Linked DNA regions of Gloeocapsopsis sp. IPPAS B-1203. The protein of the gene in region 1 binds, or shares a complex with, the protein of each later gene. Links are inferred from orthologs where the notes say so. Each region holds a gene or a part of one and is shown on either strand. Other genes may lie near its edges. The genes, in order: secA and secY.

Evidence for each region.
Region 2: the proteins of secA (region 1) and secY are in contact, whole or in part, in a crystal structure (PDB 3DIN), measured with the Thermotoga maritima proteins. The link is inferred for Gloeocapsopsis sp. IPPAS B-1203 from one-to-one orthologs. Residues at the interface, in WP_004082002.1 of Thermotoga maritima: Glu261, Ala262, Arg263, Lys300, Ala301, Arg302, Thr303, Ile304, Ile305, Leu323, Tyr324, Asp325, Pro326, Val329, Ser330, Tyr333, Ile336, Lys340, Phe345, Val349, Glu363, Phe364, Tyr374, Ser375, Gly376, Gly377, Glu393, Ile395, Thr482, Ser483; in WP_004081795.1 of Thermotoga maritima: Glu108, Gly109, Glu110, Glu111, Ala236, Glu237, Arg238, Arg239, Ile240, Thr241, Ile242, Gln243, Tyr244, Ala245, Arg246, Arg247, Val248, Thr249, Gly250, Arg251, Arg252, Val253, Tyr254, Gly256, Ala257, Ser258, Thr259, Tyr260, Leu261, Pro262.

What each region holds. Positions count from the first base shown.
Region 1 is NZ_PEIG01000023.1:26,551-33,827, forward strand. Bases 2,597-5,949 are described here. They hold secA (preprotein translocase subunit SecA), read left to right. Parts: upstream 2,597-2,953; coding sequence 2,954-5,749; downstream 5,750-5,949. Other genes in these bases: CSQ79_RS25730 (hypothetical protein), read left to right, coding at 2,597-2,723; CSQ79_RS25740 (flippase), read left to right, coding at 5,933-5,949. In the rest of the region: CSQ79_RS25715 (class I SAM-dependent methyltransferase), read left to right, coding at 1-471; CSQ79_RS25720 (glycosyltransferase), read left to right, coding at 468-1,592; CSQ79_RS25725 (diheme cytochrome C), read left to right, coding at 1,688-2,254; more of CSQ79_RS25730, read left to right, coding at 2,346-2,596; more of CSQ79_RS25740, read left to right, coding at 5,950-7,264. UniProt on the Escherichia coli protein: Required for protein export, interacts with the SecYEG preprotein conducting channel.
Region 2 is NZ_PEIG01000006.1:26,492-33,368, reverse strand. What follows is about bases 1-2,953. They hold secY (preprotein translocase subunit SecY), read right to left. Parts: upstream 2,158-2,953; coding sequence 844-2,157; downstream 1-843. Other genes in these bases: rpsE (30S ribosomal protein S5), read right to left, coding at 2,730-2,953; rplO (50S ribosomal protein L15), read right to left, coding at 2,226-2,681; CSQ79_RS11930 (adenylate kinase), read right to left, coding at 287-844; infA (translation initiation factor IF-1), read right to left, coding at 1-65. Outside these bases: more of rpsE, read right to left, coding at 2,954-3,257; rplR (50S ribosomal protein L18), read right to left, coding at 3,320-3,682; rplF (50S ribosomal protein L6), read right to left, coding at 3,682-4,221; rpsH (30S ribosomal protein S8), read right to left, coding at 4,263-4,664; rplE (50S ribosomal protein L5), read right to left, coding at 4,684-5,229; rplX (50S ribosomal protein L24), read right to left, coding at 5,275-5,631; rplN (50S ribosomal protein L14), read right to left, coding at 5,631-5,999; rpsQ (30S ribosomal protein S17), read right to left, coding at 6,018-6,269; rpmC (50S ribosomal protein L29), read right to left, coding at 6,276-6,503; rplP (50S ribosomal protein L16), read right to left, coding at 6,507-6,877. UniProt on the Escherichia coli protein: The central subunit of the protein translocation channel SecYEG. Consists of two halves formed by TMs 1-5 and 6-10.

The DNA.
Region 1 (7,277 bases):
ATTGATGTTGAATACATTCAGGGTGATATGCAATCGCTACCTTGGACAGAACACTTTGATTGTATTATTAACTGGTTCACTGCTTTTGGCTACTTTGACGATGAAGACAATCGTAAAGTGCTAGCACAAGCTTACCGCGCTCTCAAACCAGGTGGTAAGTTGCTATTAGAATTGCAAAGCTTGTACCGAATTTTGAAAGAATTTCGGGCTAATGCTGTGACAGAGCGTGATTGCAATTATTTAATTGATCGTACTCGCTTTGATGTATTTACCAATAGAACTTATACCAAGCGTACTGTTATTCGTGATGGGCAAGTACGGCAAATGAATTACTTTGTACGTCACTTCACTTTTACTGAATTACGCGATTGGTTGTTACAAACTGGTTTTCAAGAAGTACAAGGTTATGGAAATAACGGTGAACCACTAACACTGGATAGCCGCAGAATGATTGTATTAGCAATTAAATGACAACTCAGATGAACTTAGATCGTCCACTGCGTGTAGTGACCTACACTGATTCTGAGGGAATTGGTGGTGCAGAAATTAGTCTTGGTCATCTTGTTGCCCAGGTATCAGATAGCATCGCCGCTACTGTTATGGGAACTTCAAAGCAAGTTGTAGATGCGATCGCCTCGCGTCGTCCCCAAGCAACGCGTGTTATTGTTACGCCTAATCATCCTTGGTCATTTGCCGCCCATTATAGGGCACTGTACCGCTTACGTCCTGATATTATCCATTTGAACCTTTGTACGCCGTGGCAAGGTGCAACAGGCTTATTTGCTGCGCTTTTACTTCCTAACACGCGAGTTGTACGTGTCGATCAATTACCCCTAAGAACTACCGATCCTACGACTTTATTACGAACGCGAATGCTATCTTTGCGTGTTGATGCTCATGTTGCAGTTGGTAAAGCAAGCGCCCGACAAATGGAAGATTTTTATGCCTTAGGACGCAATACAGTTATTTCCATACCCAACGGCGTACCAGATATTGTACCTCCCCAACCACCACAGCCCAAGCGTGAAATTGTTGTGGGTAGCGTCGGACGATTAGATGCAATGAAAGCTCATGATGTATTACTACGAGCAATAGCTAAAGTTGAAAAAGTGCAAGTCGTTATTCTCGGTGAAGGTGGGCAACGTCAAGAACTCGAACAACTTGCACAAAAATTAGGTATCAGCGATCGCTTAAAAATGCCAGGTTGGGTTGACAATCCGCGTAGCTACTTAGCTAATTTTGATATTTTTGTTTTACCATCACGGTCTGAGGGGTTTCCGCTGGCGATCGTTGAAGCAATGCTAGCGGCGTGTCCTGTGATTGCGACTCGTGTAGGAAGTGTGTCAGAAGCCGTTATCGATGGCGAGACTGGCATTTTGGTCGCTCAAGATGATGTTGATGGGCTGGCAAGCGCAATCTGTCACTTACGAGACAATCCAGAACTGCGCTGGCGCTTTGGGCAAAAAGGGCAAGAAATAGCAGCTAAAAGCTTTACTGCAGAAGTTATGGCGACTCAATATGAACGACTGTGGTATGAAGTGAGAACAACTGCTTCCCGATCTCGATTGATTGTACCGCGTCCTTGTGACTGAGTAAAAAGTGTGAATTATCAGCAACTCAGCGAATACTATTGAATTGTTCTATTGCTATATTCAGCAAAGCTCGAATGTGATGAGGGGGCGATCGGATGATGCAAAAACCATACTGGACTAGGAAGCGATCGCGCGCAGCGCAGCATCGGAGGCGATCGCAATTTTTTCTACTAGTCATTTTGCTGTGGAGTATCCTGATGGGTTGGGGGCTAGCGATCGCCACAGCCCAGCCTTCTCCTCAACAAGAGGCAGCTACAGAAGAAATTGGTACTGTAGATATCGTGCCGTCACGCTATCAATTAGGACAAGAACTTTATCTAGAAAATTGTGCGAGTTGCCATATTGCTTTACCTCCCGCAGTTATGCCAACTCAAACTTGGCAAAGGCTATTGCAAGATCAGCAGCACTACGGTGTCACACTTCCGCAACTAGTCGATCCACCACGTTTACTGATTTGGAACTATCTACGTAATTTCTCACGTCCTTTGCTTAAGGAAGAACCCACACCTTACCGTGTTGGAGAATCGCGTTATTTCAAAGCCTTGCATCCTAACATTAAACTACCCCGCCCCGTCGATGTCAGTAGCTGTGTGAGCTGCCATTCTGGTGCAACAGAATACAATTTTCGGCGTCTATCACCTGAGTGGGAAGCATCACAGTAAGTCTCAGGCAGAGGACAAGCAAGATGTCTACCCCACAATATAAATTGTTATTTTTTTACTTTGTGAAAATAAAAAATGAGGAGTGTGAGAGATGAGAATTAAAGAAATTTTAGCGACTTCAGCTTTGGTTGTGTTAGCCGCACCTACTCCAGTCAACGCGCAACTGATTCCTCAACCGTGGGTTTCTGTAGGTGGCAGGGAAGGTGATGTAACATTTTCTGTAGGGGCAAGAGTCTTTGATTTGGGTGTTGAATTAGGTAGAGGACCAGATAGTTCTTCTGGCGTAGATGTGCTCAAATTTTTTGGTTTACCTGTGATTTCTCCTTACGTTGGTATTGGTTTATATTCTGACGATCAAGGTATAGCTTTGTCGGGTGGTTTACAGGTAGACACAGCTAGTAACTTAGTTGTCGGTGTTGGCTATAACTCAGTTCGGGGAGTCAACGGTCAAGTAGGAATTCGATTTTAGTTGCAGGGCGATCCGCACCTTAATTGCCACCCTTCCTGAGAGCAAGATGATACGATGGATATAGTCTAAACTTAGAGCATCTAGCCAAGACAGACTAATAAGATGTTTGAGTTTTTAGCTGTAATTCACTTGTAGACGTGTATTCAATCAAAAATCAAGTGCTTGCAGTTTGCTAACTCCATCTTTATGCTCAAAAATCAGAATAATTTCTAAAGTTTCCTTTACCTGCCATGCTGAAAAACTTGCTGGGCGACCCTAACGCTCGTAAGCTCAAAAAATTCCAGCCTTACGTTACAGAAGTCAACCTCCTTGAGGAAGACATTCAAGCACTTTCCGATCAGCAACTTAGTAGCAAAACAGCAGAGTTTAAGCAGCGGTTGGATAAAGGCGAAACCTTGGACGATCTGCTGCCAGAAGCTTTTGCAGTAGTGCGAGAAGCGGGAAGACGAGTGCTAGGAATGCGTCACTTTGATGTACAAATTCTCGGTGGAACAATCCTACATCAAGGTCAGATCGCCGAAATGAAAACTGGAGAAGGCAAAACGTTGGTATCAACGCTTCCTGCTTACCTCAATGCCATTTCAGGAAAAGGCGTACATATTGTTACAGTTAACGACTACTTGGCACGCCGTGACGCTGAGTGGATGGGTCAAATTCATCGTTTCTTGGGGCTGAGTGTCGGCTTGATTCAAGCAGGAATGGGACCATCAGAACGCAAGAAAAACTATGATTGCGATATTACCTATGTCACAAACAGCGAGGTAGGCTTTGACTACTTGCGCGATAATATGGCTTCTTCCATTCAGGAAGTTGTACAACGTCCTTTTAACTACTGTGTGATTGACGAAGTTGATTCAATTCTCGTAGACGAAGCACGGACGCCTCTGATTATTTCTGGACAAGTTGAACGTCCAACAGAAAAATATTTGCAAGCCGCCCAAGTCGCTGCTGCGCTACAAAAAGAGGAACACTACGAAGTTGATGAAAAAGCTCACAACGTCATTTTAACGGATGAAGGTTTCGCAGCAGCAGAAGAAATGCTGCAAGTTAAAGATTTATACGATCCTAACGACCCTTGGGCACACTACATCTTTAACGCACTTAAGGCAAAAGAACTGTTCGTCAAAGACGTTAAATATATTGTCCGTAATGATGAAGTCATAATTGTGGATGAGTTCACAGGACGAGTTCTTCCAGGAAGGCGCTGGAGTGATGGACTACACCAAGCAATCGAAGCAAAAGAAAGAGTTGAAATTCAACCAGAAACACAAACTTTAGCAACAATTACTTATCAAAACTTGTTTTTGCTGTATCCCAAATTAGCAGGGATGACCGGAACAGCAAAAACAGAGGAAGCAGAGTTTGAAAGAATTTATAAGTTAGAAGTGACGATTATTCCGACAAATCGTCCTACCAGACGTCAAGACGTATCTGACGTGGTATATAAAACAGAACGAGGTAAGTGGCAGGCGATCGCCGAAGAATGTACCGAAATGCACGAACAAGGTCGCCCTGTTTTAGTAGGAACCACAAGTGTCGAAAAATCGGAATATCTCAGTGCCTTATTAAGTCAACGTAACGTACCGCACAACTTACTCAATGCCCGACCGGAGAACGTCGAACGCGAGTCGGAAATTGTAGCCCAAGCTGGTCGTAAAGGCGCTGTCACAATTGCAACAAACATGGCGGGTCGCGGAACCGATATTATTCTCGGTGGTAATGCGGATTACATGGCACGACTTAAGCTGCGCGAATACTTTATGCCTCGGATTGTGCAACCCGAAGATGAAGATATTTTTGCAGTAGAAAGAGCATCAGGTTTACCCGCATCAAGTAGTGGTAGCGGTCAAGGTTTTGTTCCTGGCAAGAAAGTCAAAACATGGAAAGCCTCACCGCAGATTTTCCCAACTCAGCTATCGCGGGAATTGGAGCAACAACTGAAAACAGCAGTAGAATTTGCTGTAAGAGAGTATGGCGAGCGCAGTTTACCTGAACTCGCGGCTGAAGATAAAGTCGCAGTTGCAGCAGAAAAAGCGCCGACTGACGATCCTGTGATTCAAAAGCTGCGAGAAGTTTATAATGCTCTGTTACGCGAATACGAGCAATTTACATCCCGCGAACATGATGAGGTTGTGCAACTTGGTGGCTTGCATGTCATTGGAACGGAACGTCACGAGTCACGCCGTATTGATAACCAATTGCGGGGACGCGCCGGAAGACAAGGCGACCCTGGTTCGACGCGCTTTTTCTTGAGTTTGGAAGATAACTTACTGCGGATTTTTGGCGGCGATCGCGTTGCGGGCTTGATGAGTGCCTTTAAGGTTGAAGAAGATATGCCCATTGAGTCTAAGATGCTGACTCGCAGTTTAGAAGGCGCGCAAAAGAAAGTCGAAACGTACTACTACGACATCCGTAAGCAGGTGTTTGAGTACGACGAGGTGATGAATAACCAGCGTCGAGCAATTTATGCTGAACGTCGCCGCGTTCTTGAAGGTTTGGACTTGAAAGAGTTGGTGATTAAGTACGCCGAAAAAACGATGGATGAAATTGTGGATTATTATATTAATCCCGATTTGCCATCAGAAGAGTGGGATCTGACAAATTTGGTGAGCAAGGTCAAAGAATTTGTTTATCTTCTGGCTGATTTAGAACCGAATCAGATGGAAGATCTTTCGGTAAGTGAAATTAAAACTTTCCTTCACGAGCAAGTACGAATTGCGTATGATGTTAAGGAAGCACAGGTCGATCAAATTCAACCAGGATTAATGCGTCAAGCTGAGCGATTCTTTATTTTGCAGCAGATTGATACTTTGTGGCGCGAACATTTACAACAAATGGATGCGTTGCGCGAATCGGTAGGATTGCGCGGTTATGGACAAAAAGATCCATTAATTGAGTACAAGAGCGAAGGATATGAGTTGTTTTTGGATATGATGACTAATATTCGCCGAAATGTGGTATACTCCTTGTTCCAATTCCAGCCGCAAGTTCAACCAGCGATGCAAGCGCCATCAGGAATGGTTTGATTGTATCAATGTGTTAGGTGTTCTCAAACCTTTAAATATTGTGAGTCCTTAACAGGCATATTTTTTAGCAGCCCACTAACGTGGGTTTTCTTGTTACGGCATAGGCAGGCTAGAAGCCTACCCTACAAAAAAAACATCAAATCACTGTGGGATGGGCATCTTGTGTTCACTTTTATCTGAGAAATGCCTAAATTGCGTCTTAAATTGTGGATAAAACGTCAGCCTGACTTGCTGATAACGCTAGTACGCGGTGCGGGAGTAGCACTCAGTGTGCAAATTATTAGTATTGGCACAATCTATGCATCCCAAATTTTGCTGGCTCGTTGGATGGGAGTTACTGAGTATGGCATTTATGATTTTGCGATCGCACTGAGTCTTTCTCTGGCGTTTATCGCAGGGTTAGGCTTACCAACTGCTGTTTTACGATTTATTCCTGAATACCGTGTTAAGCAAGATTGGGCACATTTGCGGGGAATTATTCGCGGGAGTTGGCAACAAACTTTGATTGCTAGCTTAATTACAGTAGCATTTAGCACAGCTGTTTTATTGTGGTTAGCGCTGTATCAAAGATTAGATTATTCGCAAACACTCCTGATCGGTATTTGGATTGTGCCTTTGATCGCATTGGCAAATCTTCTGCAACAAATTATTAGAGCCTTCCAGCAAATGACGCTTGCTTATGCTCCATATCTAATTATTTATCCCTTAGTTTTAATTGGCATTGCGTTCGTTTGGCAATTACACCAAAGTTTGAACAGCACAGTCGTCATTAGCTTGTCAATACTGTCAATGTTGATAGTTTTAACTCTTCAGGCGTTGCTTTTTCAGCAAAAGTTAAATACCGAAGTTGAGCAAGCTAAGCCAGTTTATGCGATGAGTCAGTGGTGGAGAGTTGCACTACCATTGATGTTATTTGATGGCTCATCTGTTATTCTGAGTCAAACTGATACATTGATGCTCGGAGTGATGCTTGGAGCCAAAGCGGTTGGTGTTTATGGTGCTGCGCTGAAAACATCGCTTTGGGTTAACTTTATCCTCAAAGCCGTAAATGCAATTTCTGCTCCGATGATCGCTGCACTATATGCTCAAGGCGATCGCCAAGGATTGCAACAATTAATTTCTACAATTGCTCGATGGATGTTTTATCCGGCGTTAGTTATTGGTATAGGTCTAATTATTTTTGCTACGCCTATGCTGCAATTATTTGGATCAGAATTCACGGTCGCTAAAGAATCTTTGATCATTCTCATTTTAGGGCAACTTATTAACGTTGGGACAGGCTCAGTAGGATATTTATTGATGATGACAGGACATCAAACTCAGGCAGCATTGGTAATGGGAGCAACTGCTATTGTCAACGTCGTTTTAAATTTAATTGGCATCCACTGGTTAGGAATTGTCGGTGCTGCACTAGCCACTGCATTTTCAATGATGTTGTGGAATTTTTGGCTTCATACTCTAGTCGTGAAACATCTGAACGTTCGCCCCTCAATTCTGGCAGCTTTTCAAACGTAACGGTTAGAGTCCT
Region 2 (6,877 bases), on another replicon or contig:
AACATTGCATTAGGCAAGGATTCAGTTACCGTGCCTTCCATCTCAATTAAATCTTGTTTAGACAATTTGAATTTTCCTCAACTCAATAAGCTGTTTGTCATCCAAAGCAGCTAATAGCATCATCGTTGTTTTGAGCGATGACAAACCTTAAAACATCCCAAATTACTATTAATATATCTTATTAAAGATTGACTTGGGATTTGAGATGTAAAACTAGAAGCTGGCAGTAAGCTGTAATTTGAAGTTAACTGTATTACTACCGATGCTTCTAAATTCAACATGCTTCTCAAGAATCAATCACGTCGAGTAGTTCAGCAGTGACTTCATCCAAAGATTGATCGCCGTTTACAGAAATAAGTTGTTGGCGATCGCGGTAAAAATCGATCAGAGGTGCAGTTTGTTCGCGGTAAACTTCTAAACGCCGCCGAATAACTTCCTCGTTATCATCTGCACGACCGCGTGCTAATAATCGTGCCATTAAAATATCATCAGGTACTTCCAAGTTAACAACTCGCACAACTTGATGGTTATGCTTTTCTTGTAGCAGTTTATCCAAGAAGCTTGCTTGACTAACTTTGCGCGGGAATCCATCAAGAATCCATCCTTGCTCAGTATCCGGTTCATCAAGGCGTTCCTTGACTAAGTCATTAACCAGTTGGTCGGGAACTAATTCACCACGCGAAACATAGTCTTGCGCTTTAACACCCAAGGGCGTTTGCTTTTGCATGGCTTGGCGCAAAATATCACCAGTTGATATATGAGGAATATTCCTGTGGTGAGCCAAAGTTTCAGCTTGAGTCCCTTTACCAGCACCTGGCGCTCCCAGGAAAATCAATCGCGTCACTATTGTTTCACCATTCCTTCATAACGTTGTGAAATGACGTATGTTTGAATTTGTTTTGCTGTGTCAATAGCAACACCAACCAAAATCAGTAAAGACGTTGCACCTAATCCTTGAAATGTTCGGACTTGAGTCGCACTTTCGACAGCCGTTGGCACAATTGCTACTAGACCTAAAAAGATTGCTCCCAAAAAAGTTAATCGATTCAAGACTCGTTCTACATACTCACTTGTCGCTCGACCTGGGCGAATTCCAGGAATGGTAGCTCCCATTTTCTTTAAGTTTTGTGCTAAATCTACTGGATTAACAATCAAAGTAGCGTAGAAGTAACTGAAAAAGAGAATTAAAACAAGATAAGCTAGAGCGTAGACCCAAGGCGTAGGACCATTTGGACTGAGATAATTAGCAATTCTTAAAAGGAATTCATTGCGCGTGAAACTTGCTAAAGACGCTGGCAATATTAAAACAGCCGAAGCAAAAATGATCGGCATAACGCCGCCTTGATTCAGTCGTAAAGGTAGGTAGCTACGCTGTTCTTGAAAAAAGCGCCGACCAACTTGTCTGCGTGCAGAAATAATCGGAATTCTACGGGTTCCTTCTTGCACAAAGACAATACCAACAATCATGACGAGAAAGACTAATAGCAGGACAACAACGCCTCCTACTGCTTCTCGACTGCCAGTTTGAGCAAATGCGATCGTGTCTCCTAAGGCTCTTGGCAAGGAAGCAACAATATTGACAAAAATCAAAAGAGATGCTCCGTTACCAACACCTCGTTCGGTAATTAATTCAGACGCCCACATGATAAACATAGAACCTGCTACTAGTGCGATCGCCGTTTCGGCGACAAAGACAGGTCCTGGGTTAAAAGCATAAGGTTGCAACCAAAAAGCAGCAATAAAGATACTTTGGAGAATTGCCCAACCTAAAGACACATAACGCGTAATTTGTGAGATCTTTCTTCGTCCAGCCTCACCTTCATTTTTCTGAAGATTTTCTAAAGCTGGAATAGCAGCAGTCAACAATTGGATGATAATGGAAGCATTAATATACGGTAAAATTCCTAGAGCAAAAACTCCTAAGGTAGAAAGTCCGCCTCCAGAGAAGATATCTAAGAAACCGAATAAAGCATTATTGCCAGTTTGACTTGCTTGAGCAAATAAATCGCGATTAATTCCTGGAACAGGCAAGAAAACGCCAAGGCGAGCCAACATTAAAATACCAACAGTGACAAGCAGCCGCCTTCGTAAACCAGCTGCTTGTGCCATCTGCATAAAAGTTTCTTGCGCCGTCGGGGCTTTGTCTCTACTGATCATAAAGAGGTACCTTTTTTATCATCTAGCTGGCGCTGTTTAAGGTACTCGTCTACCAAAAAACAGGATACTTATACTTTGGACGATTCGAGTTCGCAATTTCCACCAGCTGCGGTAATTTTTTCCCGTGCTTGCTTTGTGAAAGCTGCTGCTTGAACTTGTAAAGGAACATTTAATTCCCCATCACCCAAAATTTTTAGTGGTCCTTTTACAGCAGTAATGATTCCAGCTTCGCGTAATGAAGCTAGATTTACCTCTGTGTTGGCAGGAAGTGATGCCAGCTTATATACATTGATCGTAGTGTACTGCTTACGATTAACGATCGGAAAGCCTTTTAGCTTCGGAATGCGGCGATATAAAGGTTGTTGACCGCCTTCAAAGCCTGGTCTGGTGCTGCTACCCGAACGAGCTTTTTGCCCGCGCATACCTAGACCTGCACTTGCTCCTTGACCAGCAGAAATACCACGACCAACACGACGACGGCGTTTTTTTGAGCCTGCTTGAGGCTTAGGATCAGTTAGTCTCATTGACTTGATGCTAGTTCTGAGTTGGACAAAATTATTTAACTTGTGAGTTTAGGCGTAGAGATTCTCGATTGGAACGCCACGCTCTTCTGCGACTTCTGAAAAAGTCCGTAAAGTCGATAGCGCGTCAACGGCGGCTCTAGCATTATTAAGTGGATTATTAGAACCTAGTTGCTTTGCTAGAATATTGCGCACGCCAGCAAGTTCTAATACAGTACGAACGGCTCCACCAGCAATTACGCCTGTTCCTGGTGCTGCAGGGCGCATCATTACTTTTGCCCCACCACCGCTACCATTGGTCGGATGTGGAATTGAGTTAGAGTTTGTAAGTGGAACATCAATCAGGTGTTTTTTTCCATCAGCAACACCTTTTTTGACAGCACCAATGACATCTCCAGCTTTACCAACGCCGATTCCGACTTGACCGCGTTCGTTACCAACGGCAACAACTGCACGAAAGCTGAGTTTTTTACCACCTTTTACAACTTTACTAACGCGGCGAATTTGAATAACTCGCTCTTGCCAATTTGTTTCTTTTTCTTTTGCGCGGTTACTTTTACGACGACCACCAGTTGCCATAGTTTGTATCCTTTCTAGTAATTTCATGCTTGTTGCTAATGATTGGTTAGCCACCAGCACAATTAAAAATCTAATCCCGCTTCGCGTGCGGCTTCAGCTAAGGCTTTAACGCGACCGTGATAGAGATTACCACCACGATCAAACACGACTTTTGATATACCTTTTTCTAGCGATCGCTGCGCAATTAATTTACCGACCTCTGTAGATGCCTCACAAGTAGCACCAGATTTCAGGGATGGTTTTAAATCTGGATCGAGCGTTGAAGCCGAAACAATTGTATGGTGTTGTGTATCGTCAATTACTTGAGCATAGATATGCTGATGGGAACGAAACACTGCTAAACGAGGGCGTTCTGAGGAACCATTCACTTTCCCACGAATGCGACGATGGCGAATCTTTTTAGATTCTCTGCGATCTAACTTCATTACTTCTTACCTGCCTTACCAGCTTTGCGTCTGACAAATTCACCAGAATAGCGAATGCCTTTTCCTTTGTAAGGTTCTGGAGGGCGAACATCGCGAATTTTTGCCGCCGTATTGCCTACTAGTTCTTTATCAAAACCACTAACAATAACGTTGGTATTATTTTCTACTGCCAATTGAATTCCTTCAGGAGGCTCGATTTGAACTGGATGGCTGTATCCTACGTTAAGTGTGAGGTTGCGACCTTGAACTGCAGCACGATAGCCAACTCCTTGAATTTCTAACCTACGTTGAAATCCTTGCGAGACTCCATCAATCATATTGGCAACCAAGGTGCGAGCCAAACCATGCATCTGACGGGCTGTTCGCGAGTCATCAACTCGTTTAACTAGTAATGTTTCACCCTCTTGGGCGATTGTTACTGCGGCTGGCAGCATGCGCGAGAGTTCGCCTTTCGGACCTTTGACTTTAACTTGTGACCCGTCAATAGTCACTTGGACTTTGGCGGGAATCGTAATTGGGCGCTTACCAATTCGAGACATGACTTATTAACTCCTAATCAACCAGCTAATAGCTAGCTGTCTTACCAAACATAGCAAAGCACTTCACCACCCAAGCCTTGACGTCGGGCTTCTCGGTCGGTCATGATGCCGCTAGAAGTAGAAATAATCGCAATCCCGATGCCTCCGAGTACCCGTGGTAGCTCTTTGCGGTTAGAGTAAACTCGTAAACCTGGTTTACTAATTCGCTTCAAGGCAGTGATCAAAGGTTGGCGATTTCTGCCTTTATATTTGAGTGAGATGACTAAATTGCGTTTAACGCCTTCGCCTGTCTCTTCAAAATCGGCAATGAAGCCTTCTTCCCTTAATACTTGAGCAATGCTGCGGGTCATTTTTGTGGCTGGTATCTGTGTTGTCTGATGCCGCGCCATATTTGCATTGCGGATGCGCGTCAGCATATCTGCAATTGTGTCGTTAGCCGCCATCGTTTCCTCTTAATAAACGTTATTGATCCCGAAAAGGCATTCCCATTGCTTTGAGCAATGCGCGACCTTCTTCATCGTTTTTTGCTGTAGTGATAATGGAAATATCCATACCCCGAATTTGATCGATGCTGTCGTAATCAACTTCTGGGAAAATCAGTTGTTCGCGAACACCAAGGGTATAGTTACCGCGTCCGTCAAAGCTTTTAGGGCTGATACCGCGAAAGTCACGAATACGAGGTAATGCCAAGTTAACAAGTCTGTCTACAAAGGCATACATCCGTTCGCCACGCAATGTCACCATCAAGCCAACTGGCATACCTTGGCGAATTTTAAAGCCAGCGATCGCTTTTTTGGCACGCGTAACAACGGGTTTTTGACCTGTAATTGTGGCAATCTCGTTAATGGACGATTCAAGCGCTTTCGCGTTTTGTGCGGCTTCGCCCAAACCTCGATTTACTGTTACTTTTGTCAACTTTGGCACTTGATGGATATTTATATACTGAAACTGCTCCATCAACTGCGGGACTATCTGTTCTTGGTATAAGCTTTTGAGTCGTGCTGTCATAGTTTTTACTTCTACTACTTCCTGGTCTTGGTCAGGAAAATTAAGCTATTTATCAAGGATTTCACCAGTTTTTTTGAGCATGCGGACTTTACGTCCTTGCTCGTTAAAGGTGTAGCAAACGCGACTAGCAACGTTTTGCTTTGTCGAGTAGAGCATGACATTAGAGCTATGAATCGGTGCTTCTGAAGTTACAATGCGACCGGATTCGCCCTCTTGTGTGGGTTTGACGTGCTTGGTTTTGACATTCACGCCTTGAACGATCACTTTGCTTAATTTAGGAAATGTCTTGAGGACTTCACCGACTTTGCCCTTGTCGCTACCTGAGATCACTTGTACGGTATCTCCGGTTTTGACGTGCATTTTGTAGCGAATCGGTGTAGATCCATTCTTCTGTGCAGCCATTACAGCACCTCCGGAGCCAGGGAAACAATTTTCGTATAGTTTTTGTCGCGCAGTTCGCGGGCAACTGGTCCAAAAACACGAGTACCGCGAGGATTACCATCGGCATTGATAATGACTGCTGCATTGTCATCAAAACGAATACTCATGCCACTATCGCGACGCAATCCTTTACGCGTCCGGACAATCACTGCACGCACAACATCTGATTTTTTCACTGCCATATTCGGAATGGCATCTTTGACTACAGCGATAATTACATCGCCGACACCGCCATAACGGCGATTACCTGCACCCATAACACGAATGCACATCAATTTTCGCGCACCGCTGTTATCAGCAACATTAAGGTAAGACTGGGGTTGAATCACAGCTAATCTCCCGATTGTCTAGCTAGTAGTGGCACTACTAAGGATTTCTTTAACCACCCAGCGTTTTGTGCGGCTGAGAGGTCTACTTTCTTGAATGCGGACGCGATCGCCTTCTTTACATTCATTTGCTTCGTCGTGAGCTTTATAGCGCCGCGTTTGGACGACGATTTTTCCATATTTGGGATGAGAAGCGCGGTTTTCAACGGCGACGACCACCGTTTTTGCCATTTTGTCGCTGACTACAACGCCAACTCGTTCTTTAATTGCCATAGTTACCTATTCTTTTGCACCAGACTGAGATTGTGCTGCTGCTTTTCTTTCGTGTTCCACAGTGAGTAATTGTGCTAGTTGATGTCTAGCGTGCTTAAACTGATGTGGTTTTTCCAACTGTCGCGTGGCTTTTTGGAGGCGCAGTTGAAATAGTTGCTTCTTCAAGGCAGTGATTTGGGCAACTATTTCTTCATCACTTAAATTTCTTGCTTCGGAAATTTTCGGAAGTGGCATACTCTAAACCTCATCCTCTGAACGCACAACAAACTTTGTTTTAATTGGTAGCTTATACATTGCTAAACGCATTGCTTCCCGTGCTGTTTCTTCGGGAACGCCGGCAATTTCAAACAAAATTCGTCCTGGCTTAACAACTGCCACCCAATATTCAGGAGAACCTTTACCTGAACCCATCCGCGTTTCTGCTGGGCGCATCGTTACAGGTTTATCAGGAAATATGCGAATCCAAATTTTGCCACCACGACGAATATAGCGAGTCATTGCCCGACGTGAAGCTTCGATTTGACGTGAAGTGATCCAAGCGGGTTCTAAAGCTTGGAGACCAAAATCACCAAAATTGAGATTATTACCTCTAGTGGCGATTCCTTCCA